Regions from separate parts of the Mesorhizobium sp. P160219 genome, predicted to be linked through region 3. Evidence: predicted binding sites of a transcription regulator. Region 3 holds the regulator's gene; each other region holds the start of a gene.
What was found. The regulator PhoB, encoded in region 3, activates phosphate uptake and scavenging genes when phosphate is short. The targets are predictions, from matches to a motif close to TGTCATNNANCTGTCAT.
Positions count from the first base shown of each region.

Region 1: the regulator PhoB is predicted to act here: its motif matches at 2,515-2,531, upstream of AC3EMP_RS16375 (RNA degradosome polyphosphate kinase).
Region 2: the regulator PhoB is predicted to act here: its motif matches at 2,404-2,420, upstream of AC3EMP_RS22115 (bifunctional 2',3'-cyclic-nucleotide 2'-phosphodiesterase/3'-nucleotidase).

Region 1 is NZ_JBYNWG010000001.1:3,372,602-3,376,765, reverse strand. Features, by position in the region: gene ppx (exopolyphosphatase) at 1-168, opposite strand, end outside; gene AC3EMP_RS16375 (RNA degradosome polyphosphate kinase) at 168-2,360, opposite strand; gene AC3EMP_RS16370 (zinc-finger domain-containing protein) at 2,594-2,839, shown strand; gene AC3EMP_RS16365 (FAD-dependent monooxygenase) at 2,859-4,097, shown strand.
Region 2 is NZ_JBYNWG010000001.1:4,554,898-4,559,061, forward strand. Features, by position in the region: gene AC3EMP_RS22110 (SAM-dependent methyltransferase) at 1-262, shown strand, start outside; gene AC3EMP_RS22115 (bifunctional 2',3'-cyclic-nucleotide 2'-phosphodiesterase/3'-nucleotidase) at 323-2,302, opposite strand; gene AC3EMP_RS22120 (NAD(P)/FAD-dependent oxidoreductase) at 2,444-3,709, opposite strand; gene AC3EMP_RS22125 (5-formyltetrahydrofolate cyclo-ligase) at 3,891-4,164, shown strand, end outside.
Region 3 is NZ_JBYNWG010000001.1:193,653-197,816, reverse strand. Features, by position in the region: gene pstB (phosphate ABC transporter ATP-binding protein PstB) at 1-739, shown strand, start outside; gene phoU (phosphate signaling complex protein PhoU) at 780-1,484, shown strand; gene phoB (phosphate regulon transcriptional regulator PhoB) at 1,501-2,190, shown strand; gene AC3EMP_RS00965 (ROK family protein) at 2,221-3,456, opposite strand; gene xylF (D-xylose ABC transporter substrate-binding protein) at 3,722-4,164, shown strand, end outside.

The DNA of each region.
Region 1 (4,164 bases), 3.2 Mb from region 3:
GGTCGAAACGATGCCGCGGCCGAGACCGGCCAGCATCTTTTCGTTAAACAGCAAGGTAGGCGAGCGCGCCAGCCCTTCATAGACGACAAGGCGGATCGAGTTCGAGCCGATGTCGATGATGGACAGCGGCCGGCGATCCTGCAGCCGGCCTTGGGACGTTGAAATCATCAGCCGGTGTTCTTCTTGCGACGCTTGAACTGCGCGATGCGCTTGGGCGCATGCGACTTCAGCGCGTCACCCCGTCCCGACAGGCTCGGATTGGTCATGAAATATTCCTGCGCGTTGAACGGTTCCTCACCCTCCTCCAGCACGACGCGCCGGGAGGTTCCGTCAGCCAATACGTCGAAACTTTGCTGGTTGTCCATGATGTTGCCCAGCATGATCTGGCCAAGGATCTGTTCATGCACCGTCGGATTGGTGATCGGCACCATAGTCTCGACGCGGCGGTCGAGATTGCGTGGCATCAAGTCGGCCGAGGCGATGTAGACGATCGCCTCGTCCGACGGCAGGCCATGGCCGTTGCCGAAGCAGTAGATGCGGCTGTGTTCGAGGAAGCGGCCGACGATCGACTTGACCCTGATGTTTTCCGACAGGCCGGGCACCTGCGGCCGCAGGCAGCAGATGCCCCGCACGACGAGATCGATCTCGACGCCGGCACGGCTGGCGTCATAGAGCGCGTCGATGATGTTGGGATCGACGAGCGCGTTCATCTTCATCCAGATGCGCGCCGGACGGCCAGCCAGCGCGTAGGCGACCTCGTCGGCAATGTGCTTGAGGATACGGCTGCGCAGCGTAAACGGCGAGATGGCGATCCGCATCTCATCGGTCGGCTCGGCATAGCCGGTGATGAAGTTGAACAGCTGGGCGACATCGCGCGCGATCGTCGGATCGGTGGTGAAGAAGGACAGGTCGGTGTAGATGCGCGCGGTCACCGGATGGTAGTTGCCGGTGCCGAGATGCACATAGTTGCGCAGCTTGCCGTCCTCGCGCCGCACTACTAGCGACATTTTCGCATGGGTTTTGAGTTCGAGGAAGCCGAACACGACCTGAACGCCGGCGCGTTCGAGGTCGCGCGCCCAGCGGATGTTGGCTTCCTCGTCGAAGCGCGCCTTGAGCTCGACCAGGGCGGTTACCGACTTGCCGGCCTCGGCCGCGTCGACCAAGGCGCGCACGATCGGGCTGTCGTTGGAGGTGCGGTAGAGCGTCTGCTTGATCGCCACCACCTCGGGGTCGGCCATCGCCTGGCGCAGGAATTGGACCACCACGTCGAAGGATTCATAGGGGTGGTGGACGACGATGTCCTTCTCGCGGATGGCCGCGAAACAGTCGCCGCCATGCTCGCGGATGCGCTCGGGAAAGCGTGGATTGTAGGGGGTGAACTTCAGGTCGTCGCGTGGCACGGCGACGATCTCGGAAATCTGGCTGAGCGCCAGCGGGCCGGTCAGAACGCTGATGCGGCTCGAAGAGACGCCAAGCTCGCCGGCGACGAACTCGCGCAATTCGCCGGGCATCGACTTGTCGAATTCGATGCGGATGACCGAACCGCGGCGGCGCCGCTTCAGCGCCGTCTCGAACAGGCGCACGAGATCTTCCGACTCTTCCTCGACCTCGATATCGCTGTCCCGGATGATGCGGAAGGTGCCGGAACCCTTGACCTCATAGCCGGGGAACAGCTTGCCGATATAGAGGCCGACAGCCTCCTCCAACGGAATGAAGCGAACGTGCTGCTTGCGGTCGGGCAGACGGATGAAGCGCTTCAGCGCCACCGGCAGGCGCAGAAGCGCGCTCATCTCCTCGCCATTCTTGCGATGGCGCAATTGCAGCGCCATCGAGAAGCCGAGATTGGGAATGAACGGAAACGGATGCGCCGGGTCGATCGACAGTGGAGTCAGCACCGGGAAAACCTGGTCCTGGAAATGGTCTTCCAGCCAGACTTTTTCATCCTTGGTCAGTGCATCGCGGGTGATGCTCTCAATGCCTTCCTTGTTGAGCAGCAACATCAGCGCCGAAAGGCTATTCTGCTGGTCCTCCTGCAGCCGCTCGACCTCGCGCAGCAATTGTTCCAGCTGCTGCTCCGGCGTCCGGCCGTCGGGGCTCTTGAGCGCAATGCCTTCGCGCACCTGGCCCGCAAGGCCGGCGACGCGGACCATGAAGAATTCATCGAGATTGGCGGCCGAAATCGACAGGAAACGGACGCGTTCGAGCAGCGGATGGTGCTCGTTCTGCGATTCCTCGAGCACACGCCGGTTGAACTGCAGCCAGGAGAACTCACGGTTGACGAACCTATCGGGGTTGCCGCCCTCGGGGCTCGCCACCTCGACATTGATGAATTCGCTCTGCACCGGCTTCAGTTCGTTCATGGTTCCTGCTCTTCCCCGCCAACCGTCCCTTGGAGCGCCGCTGGACGTGCCATGCCTCTAACACGCTTTTGTGACGCATGACCCTTCGGCGAAAACCATTCCGATTTCAGGGACATGCACTTAACCGGCTCACCGTATCCTCTGACAGGCTTTTGCGACAGTTTCATTTCATCGATCTTGCAAACAGGCCTGTTATGTTCCAGATGCTTTTCGACGAGATCAAGGAGACGACGATGGCAGGCGGTTCCATTCCCCATTTCCAGAACGATGCGGGCCATCCGGCAATCGACATCGGCGTCAAGGAATTCATGTGCACCGGCGCCAACCCGCCCTTCGACCACCCACATGTGTTCCTCGACATGGGCGACGACAATGAAAAGGTCTGCCCGTATTGCTCGACGCTCTACCGCTATTCGGCGAAGCTGAGGGCGACGGAAACGCTGCCGGCTGGTTGCCTTTATATCGACCAGGCCGCCTGATCCTTCCGCGACAAGCCCGATGGAAGACATAAGGTCCCGGCAGGTCATAATCGCCGGGGCCGGCATCGCCGGGCTGACCGCCGCCCTTGCCTTCGCCGGAGGGGGTTATCCGGTAAAGCTTATCGAACAGGCACAGCACCTAGAAGCGGCTGGCGCCGGCATCCAGCTTTCGCCCAACGCAACACGCATTCTTGGAAAACTCGGCGTGCTCGACCGACTGCTGCCCGCAGCGTTGCGGCCGGAAGCGGTCGTGCTCAAGGACGCCGGGACGCTGCGCGAACTGGCGCGGGTACCGCTCGGGCACGCCGCCGAAGCGCGCTGGCAGTCGCCTTATCTCGTTGCTCACCGCGCAGATCTGCAGGCAGCGCTGTTGGCGCAAATGGCTGAACGGCCGGAGATTGAGTTCATCACTGGCGCCCGCGTGACCGGCATCGTCAAAGACGCGCAATATGTCGCCGTGACCGCCGAAGTGGACGGCCGCGAGATCGAGGCAGGCGCCAAACTCCTGATCGGCGCCGATGGCGTCTGGTCGGCGGTCCGGGCGCAACTCGCAGGCGAGGACTTCGTCAAAAGCCGTTTTTCGGGCGAACTCGCCTGGCGGGCTACAATCGCAGGCGACGGTGCGGCCGGAGAGGCCTTTGCCGCGATCGGCGCCGCCGACTGCGTCACCACGTTCCTGCATCCAGGCTTCCACATGGTCGCCTATCCCGTCAGCAAAGGCCGGGCCTTCAATCTCGCCGCCTTCACCAAGGGTGAGCGCATGGCCGAAGGTTGGTCGGGCCATGCCGATCCCGCGATCCTCACGGCTGCCCTGCGCGGCACCGCGCCGGGCCTGACGAAGCTTGTGGCACTGGCCGGCCCATGGACGGCCTTTCCGATCCACACCGTCGAACAACAGCGGTGGACGAGCCCGCAGGGCATCGCGCTGATCGGCGACGCTGCGCATGCGATGACGCCGTTTGCCGCACAGGGCGCGGCAATGGCGATCGAAGATGCCATCACGCTTGCCGACGCTATCGCCGATTTCCCTGGCGATCTGCCCAGAAGTTTTCAAATCTGGGAAAATCTTCGGCGGCCGCGTGTCGCCAAGGCCGCGCGTCGTGGGGCCGTAAACCGCCTCGCCTGGCATGCTGCCGGCCCGGTGGCGATCGCCCGCAATCTGTTCCTGGCCATGCGCTCGCCCGACAAGCTCGCCGCCGACCTCGACTGGCTCTATGGATGGCGAGCGGACGCTCGGCAGTCTAGATCGTCGACTTAGCGATCCTTCCCACCCCCCTCTGTCCTGCCGGACATCTCCCCCGCAAGGGGGGAGATTGGATGTCGCC
Region 2 (4,164 bases), 4.4 Mb from region 3:
CGGCATGCTGCCGACGCCGTCGATCCTGAAGACGCTGGGCAGCGACCATGGCCTTGCCCATCTGCGCGAGCGCGTCTTTCCGGACGACTATGCCCGCACGCTTGCCGAATGGCGCAACCGCTTCTGGGCGTCGTGGGAAAAGATCGTCCCGCTCGGCTTCGACGACCGCTTCAAGAAGCTTTGGGAATTCTATCTCCACTATTGCGAAGCCGGCTTCAGGGCCAGCTACATCGACGTGCGCCAGGTGGTCTACAAGGCCTGATCCGAAGCGTGATTGAGCGGGCGTATGCCCGCTCGTTTTCCCTGTTAGCTGCACGTTGCCTCAAAGCAGGATGCGATACTTCGCAAACCCGGATTCGCCCTCGCCGGCCGGCTCGATCTTGAGCGATTTCACTCCCGATATAAAATCCTTCGCTTTGGGGCCGGTCTCGAACACGACGCTGGTGCCGGGCAGCGGCGTGAACGACCAATTGTCGTCGGCCGAGGGATTGATCGTGCCTTCGCTGACGACGTAGCGCACGATCACGTCGCGGTTGGTGTCCGGCGCCTCGTAGATGATCTTCGAGGCATTGATGTCGGGGAAATTGCCGCCACCGCCGGCGCGGTAATTGTTGGTGGCGACGACGAATTTCGCTGCCGGATCAATAGGCTTGCCGTCGAAGCTGAGGCCGACGATGCGGTTCGAGCCGGCATTGGCGACGCCACCCTTGGCATCGTATTTCGGCAGCTGCGACAGGTCTATTCCGTAGCTGACGCCATCGATCACATCGAAATTGTAGGACGGGAATTCGGTGTCGATGAGCGCCTGGTCGGCCTTGCCCGGCTCGATCTTCCTGAAAATGCCGGCCGACATTTCCAGCCATTCCTTCACTTGCGCGCCGGTGATTTCGACGGCGCGCACCGTGTTCGGATAGAGATAGAGGTCGGCGACGTTCTTGATGGCGAGGTCGCCCACCGGCACGTCGGTATAGTAGTCGGCGCCGTTGCGCCCGCCGGCCTTGAAGGGTGCTGCCGCCGACAGCAGCGGCACATCCTTCCACTGCGTGCTCTTCAATATGTCCTTGAGGTACCAGCTCTGCGCCTGGTTGACGATCTGCACCGACGGATCGTCGGCGACCAGCGCGAAATAGGAATAGAGCGGCGCCGAGGTCTTGCCGACCGGTCGGCGGACATAGGCAAGTGTCGCCTCATGGTCCGCCTTCAGCGCATCGACGACGCGCTGGTCGTCCGCCACCGTCGGCTTGTTTGCCTTGTCGACGCGCTGGTAGATCGGCCTTGCCTCCGATGTGGCCGAGGCTACGCGCCATTTCGATCCGTCCCGTTCCAGAAGCAGATCGATCAGTCCCATATGCGAGCCCCAGAACCCCCCCATCACGGCGGGCTTGCCCTGCAGCGTGCCTTTCTCGGTGTCGACGCCTTCGAGCGCCTGAAAATCCTTCTTGCCGGGGAAGACCAAATGCTGATGGCCGGTGAACACCGCATCGATGCCTTCGACGCCGGCGACGAAGAAGGAGGCGTTCTCCATGCCGTCGCCCTGCTTGATATCGATGCCGGAATGCGAGAGCGCGATGACGATGTCGGCGCCCTCCTCCTTGATCTGCGGCACCCATGCCCTGGCCGCCTCGACGATGTCGCGCGTCCTGACATTGCCTTCCAGGTTCTTCAGGTCCCAGACCATGATCTGCGGCGGCACGAAGCCGATGATGCCGATCTTGATCGGCTGCTCGACGCCCGACCCGTCCTTGATCTTCTTGTCGAGGATGACATAGGGCTTGAGGTAGAGCTTGTCGTCGCGCGGGTTGGCGGCAAGCTCGGTGCCGCGGATCAGATTGGCGCAGACGAACGGGAAATTGGCTCCGGCCAGCACCTTGTCGAGGAACGACAGGCCGTAATTGAACTCGTGATTGCCGAGCGTCGAGCATTCATAGCCCAGCAGGTTCATGCCCTTCATGATCGGATGCAGATCGCCTTCCTTGAGGCCCTTCTCATAGGCGATGTAATCGCCCATCGGATTGCCCTGCAAAAGATCGCCATTGTCGATCAGCATCGCATTGGTGGCTTCCTTGCGCACCGCCGCGATCAGTGAGGCCGTCCGCGACAGGCCCATCGTGTCGTTGGCTTTATCGGCGTAGTAGTCGTAAGGCAGCACATTCACATGGATGTCGGTGGTCTCCATGATCCTCAGATGCGCCTGGTTGGCCTGCGCGCGGGCGGAAAACGGATGCAGCATGATCAGCGCCCCGCTGGCGGCCGCACCGGCAAGAAAACTACGGCGGGAGACGGGGTTGAGCAAATGTGACATTGGTTTTCCTTCCCAGCGACGTGACAAGATCCCAGCCCCGGGCGGAAGCTTCGCGCCGAAAACCGGCCATGTCCATCGGGAAGTCAGTCGATCAGCAAAAGGTGACGGCTGGATGAATATCCTTGGCCGCGGTTGAGAACCTCAGCCCTTGTTATCATCGCCCTGGGTGATCAGTCGCGCGCTCCGCTGGCCGGTGAAATAGATCCATAGCCAGCTAAGCGACACCGACAGCCGGTTGCGGAAGCCGATCAGGAAGTAGATATGCGCCACGCCCCACAGCCACCAGGCAAGCCATCCCGTGAGCTTGATCCGGCCGAAATCGATCGCGGCTGCCCACTTGCCGATCGTCGCCAGGTCGCCGGCATGTTTGTAGCGGAAAGGGCGCGGCGCGCCATCGCCGGCCAGCCGCGCCCTGATCGTCGCGGCGACGTGCTTGCCCTCCTGCTTGGCGGAAGGCGCCACGCCTGGCACCGGCTTGCCGTCCGGCCGCAAGACATGCGCGGTGTCGCCGATGACGAAGATTTCAGGACTGTTCGGCACGGTCAGATCGGGCTCGACCATTACCCTGCCCGCCCGGTCCACCGGCGCTCCCAGCCACTCTCCAGCGGGCGAAGCCGCTACGCCGGCGGCCCACAGGATGGTTCGCGCCGGCAGATGCGTATCGCCAAAGACGACGCCTTCGGCATCGAGGCGCGTGACGGCGCGGCCAAGCTCGACCGTGACGCCCCGCCGCTCCAGCGCCTTGCGCGCATAGTCGGACAGCTTTGGCGCGAAATTGGCGAGGATCCTGTCTCCGGCCTCGACCAGCACCACACGCGCCTCACGCGTGTCGATGTTGCGGAATTCGCCGCGCAGCGTTTCGTGCGCGAGTTCGACAATGGTGCCGGCAAGCTCCACGCCGGTCGGGCCGCCGCCGACGATGACCAGTGTCAGCAGTGCCTGGCGCTTGGCCGGATCGGTCTCGCGCTCGGCCTGCTCGAAGGCGAGCAGGATGCGCCGGCGAATGGTGGTTGCGTCTTCAAGCGTCTTCAGCCCAGGCGCGAAAGGCTCCCATTCGTCGTGGCCGAAATAAGCATGACGCGCGCCGGTGGCGAGCACCAGCGTGTCGTAGGGAACAGAACTGCCGTCCTCAAGCAGCACGCGTTTGCCTGGACGGTCGACGCCGGTGACGTTGCCGAGCAGGGTCGTCACGTCCTCGCGCTTGCGCAGCAGATGACGGATCGGCCAGGCAACTTCCGAGGTCGCCAGCGAGGTGGTCGCCACCTGGTAGAGCAGCGGCTGGAAAAGGTGATGGTTGCGCTTGTCGATCATGGTGATGCGCACGGGTGCGCCGGCCAGCGCCCGGGTGAGTTCGAGACCGCCGAACCCTGCGCCGACGACAACGACATGATGGCTGGTTTCACTCATCGCATTCACCCCTGTTTGTCTCTCTTTATCTAGTGATTTTTGTGCACCGCAACAATGTCGCGGCGCGCTAGACTGCCGCGCGTAAGGCTGCCCAGGACTCGTCGCCGGATGTCGCGAATGCCTATGTCGGCAAGCCTGGACGGGTATAGCTTTGCAGGGGCTGGAACCACGGGAGTGAAGCATGGCCAACGACGATGACAAAGATCGCAAAGGGCGGGCGCAATATTCTTCTCCGCCTTGCTTCATGCACGAACTCGATCCGGAATTTCGCGCGCCATTGACCGACTGGACCGATGTGCGCCGTTGGCGCAAGGCCGAGCGCGAGCGTCTGATCGCGGCACGGTTGGCGGTTTCCGCCGATGCGCGGGTGGCGATGTCGCGGGCTATCGCCGAAGGGCTCGACGCGGCAATCGGCGACATTGCCGGCCGCATGGTCAGCCTCTATTGGCCGTTTC
Region 3 (4,164 bases):
CGACAAGGTCGGCGTCTTCTACGGCGAGAAGCAGGCGTTGTTCGACGTCAATCTCGACGTCCGCCAGAACCAGGTGACGGCGCTGATCGGCCCGTCCGGCTGCGGCAAGTCGACCTTCCTGCGCTGCCTCAACCGCATGAACGACACCATCGATTCGGCGCGGGTGACCGGCAAGATCACGCTCGATGAAGACGACATCTACGACAAGAACATCGATGTCGTCGAACTGCGCGCACGCGTCGGCATGGTGTTCCAGAAACCCAATCCGTTCCCGAAGTCGATCTACGAGAACGTCGCCTACGGCCCGCGCATCCATGGGCTGGCCAAGCGCAAGTCCGACATGGACCAGATCGTCGAGCAGAGCCTGAAGAAGGCGGCGATCTGGAACGAGGTCAAGGACCGCCTGCAGGAGCCCGGCACCGGCCTGTCCGGCGGCCAGCAGCAGCGCCTGTGCATCGCGCGCGCCATCGCCGTGTCGCCGGAAGTGATCCTGATGGATGAGCCCTGCTCGGCGCTTGATCCGATCGCCACCGCCCGTGTCGAGGAGCTGATCGACGAACTGCGCCAGAACTACACGATCGTCATCGTCACCCATTCGATGCAGCAGGCGGCGCGCGTGTCGCAGCGCACGGCGATGTTCCATCTCGGCTATCTCGTCGAGGAGGGCGCAACCGACAAGATGTTCACCAACCCCGACGACAAGCGCACCCAAGATTACATTACCGGCCGCTTCGGCTGAACCTTCCGGCGGGTGAATTTCAGGCACGAGGACCAAGATCATGGGTGAACATACCGTCGCCTCCTTCGATGAAGAGCTCGGGCAGATCAGCAAGCTGATCCGCGACATGGGCGATCTGGCAGGCTCGATGGTCAGCGGCTCGACCAGGGCGCTGCTCAATTCGGACAATGCGCTGGCACAGCGTGTCGTTTCCGACGACGCCATCATGGATGCGCGCCAGCGCGAACTGGACGACCGCGCCATCACGCTGATCGCCAAGCGCCAGCCGATGGCCAACGATCTGCGCGCCGTGGTCGGCTCGATCCGCATGGCCGGCGACCTCGAGCGCATCGGCGATCTCGCCAAGAACATCGCCAAACGCGTCGGCACCGTGGGCTTGAGCGTCACGCCGCGCGACCTCTCGCACTCCATCGATGCCATGGCGCAACTGGTGCTGATCCAGGTGCAAGGCGTCGTCGAGGAATATGCCGCCACCGATGCGGCAGCTCTTGCAAAACTCAGGAATGACGACGAGCGCATCGACGTCAAATACACGTCCGTGTTTCGTGAGCTCTTGACCTACATGATGGAAGACCCTCGCAACATCACCGCCTGCACGCATCTCTTGTTCTGCGCCAAGAATCTTGAGCGCATCGGCGATCATGTCACCAACATCGCCGAAAATGCGTATTATGTGCTTACCGGCCAGCAATTGCCCGCCAATCGTCCGAAGCAGGACGAGACGGCGATGGCCACGCCGGCCTGATGAGGGTGAACTGCCTATGATCGCGCCACGCATCATGGTCGTGGAGGACGAGGAGCCACTAGGCGTGCTCCTCCGCTACAACCTCGAATCCGAAGGCTATCAGGTCGAGGTGGTGACACGCGGCGACGAGGCCGAGATCCGCCTGCAGGAAAACGTGCCCGATCTCCTGGTGCTCGACTGGATGGTGCCGGCTGTTTCCGGCATCGAGCTCTGCCGGCGGCTTAGAGTGCGGCCCGAAACCGAGCGGCTGCCGATCATCATGCTGACCGCGCGCGGTGAGGAAAGCGACCGCGTGCGCGGCCTGTCCACCGGTGCCGACGACTATCTGGTCAAGCCATTCTCGACGCCGGAGTTCATGGCGCGCGTGAAAGCGCTGCTGCGCCGCGCCAAGCCGGAAGTGCTGTCGAGCGTGCTCAAGGTCGGCGACATCGTGCTCGATCGAGAATCGCACCGGGTCTACCGCAAGAAGAGCGAGATCAGGCTCGGACCGACCGAGTTCCGGCTGCTCGAATTCATGATGCGCCATCCCGGCCGCGTGTTCTCGCGCAGCCAACTGCTCGACAATGTCTGGGGCGAGACGATCTATATAGACGAGCGAACCGTCGACGTGCATGTCGGGCGGCTGCGCAAGGCCGTCAACAACGGCCGCATGCCGGATGTCATCCGTACCATTCGCGGCGCCGGCTACGCTATTAGGGAAGACTAGGATGCTGCGCGTCGCGCCGTTGCCGGCCATTCAGGCGACATGCTTGCCGGATTTCGCCTGAATGCCCGGCGCGAAAATCTCCTGGTCGACGAAGCCGAGCGCGCGCATGGCGCAGCCTTCGCGGATCAGCGGCAGCTCGTTGGGCTCGGTGTCGAAGGAGATCGATTTCGAGTGCTGGCCGCCGGCGGTCTGGGCGATCGCTTCGCGCAATGCCGGTTCGATCAGGTCGAAGGCGGCGGCGCTGACGCCGACCATGGCGACGGGTGCCGGATCGATCAGAGCAAACAGGCTGCCGAGGCCGAAGCCGAGCGCCTCACCGGCCCTGCGATAGGCTTCGCGCTCCGGGCCATCGGTTTCGCGGGCGCGCGCGGCGAGTGCGCGCATATCAGCGTCGCCGATATCGACCGGCTCGGCATCCTCGCCCATCATTTTGGCGCTGCGCCAGATGGCGTAGTTTCCGGCATAGGCCTCGACGCAGCCGCGCCGCCCGCAGCGGCAGAGCGCGCCGCCCGGACGGTGGATCATGTGGCCGAACTCGCCGCCCGAGGAATGGGTGCCGGTGAACAGTTCGCCTTTCAGCACCAGTCCCATGCCGATGCCGTGCGACAAGAGGATGGCGATAAAGTTGTCGCGGTAGCGCTCGGGCTGGCGCCATTGCAGCGCCACCGCCATCATATTGCAGTCGTTCTCCATGGTGGCCGGAATGCCGAATTCCACTTCCAACATGTCGGCGAAGGCAATGTCGGTCAGTGGCGTGATTGGCGACCACAGCATGGCGCGCGCCTGCGAATCGGTGATGCCCTGGATGCCCATGGCAATGCGGGCGATGCTCTGGACATCGAGGTCGGGATCCTCAAGCCGCCGCCGGACGATTGCTACGCATTCGCCAATCAGCTCGTCGCGCGGCTTGGTCAGCGTGTCCAGCCGGCGCTGTTCCTCGGCGACGACGTGGCCGGCATAGTCGATGACGGTGACGGACAGGAAATTGAGCGACAGCACGACGGTCATCACCGCCGCCGCTTCCGGGTTGAGGCCAAGGCCGACCTGCGGCCGGCCGCGTTTCAGTGCGCCTGTCTCGCCAGGTTTGCCTTCAATCAGGACGCCTTCTTGAATCAGATCAGACGAGATTGCCGATATGGTCGAGTGGCTGAGGCCGGTGGTCGCCGCAATCTCGGTCCGCGACGGCTGGCCGGCCCGGCGCACGGCCGAAATCACCATGGCACGGTTGCGACGGCGCAGATCGTCGTGGCGGATTCCAACCGACATTTGTTTCCTCCCGGCCTCCTCGCGCCTCATGATAGTGAAGGCGTTCGACGGCACCAGCCAAATATTGGCAGACGCCGGCAGCCCTGTCATTGTTTATTGCGGACCTCGAAAAAATTCGGCAAGGCCATCAGAATCCATCAGAATCGATGTTGACAGCGCCTTATCATTGAACCAGTATTTTTTCGAGGCTCGAAAAAATAGGGCCTCTGTGTGCCGGCCCTCGGGCCAGTTTTGTCGCGCCGCACGCGGCGCAGGGAGGATTATGATGAACAGATTTGCAGCCGCCATGCTGGCGGGTGTCGCCATGTCGCTGGCGCTGATGTCGGTCGCGCAGGCGAAGGACAAGGTCATCGGCGTGTCGTGGTCGAACTTCCAGGAAGAGCGCTGGAAGACCGACGAGGCGGCGATGAAAACGGCGATCGAGGCTGCCGGCGACAAGTACATTTCGGCCGACGCGCAGTCCAATCCCGGCAAGCAGCTGACCGACGTCGAAAGCCTGATCTCGCAGGGCGCCAACTCGCTGATCATCCTGGCGCAGGACGCCTCGGCCATCGGCCCGGCGGTGCAGAAGGCGCTGGACGAAGGCATTCCGGTCGTCGGCTATGACCGCCTGATCGAGAACAAGGACGTCTTCTACCTGACCTTCGATAACAAGGAAGTCGGCCGCATGCAGGCCCGCGAAGTGTTCAAGGCGAAGCCCGAAGGCAA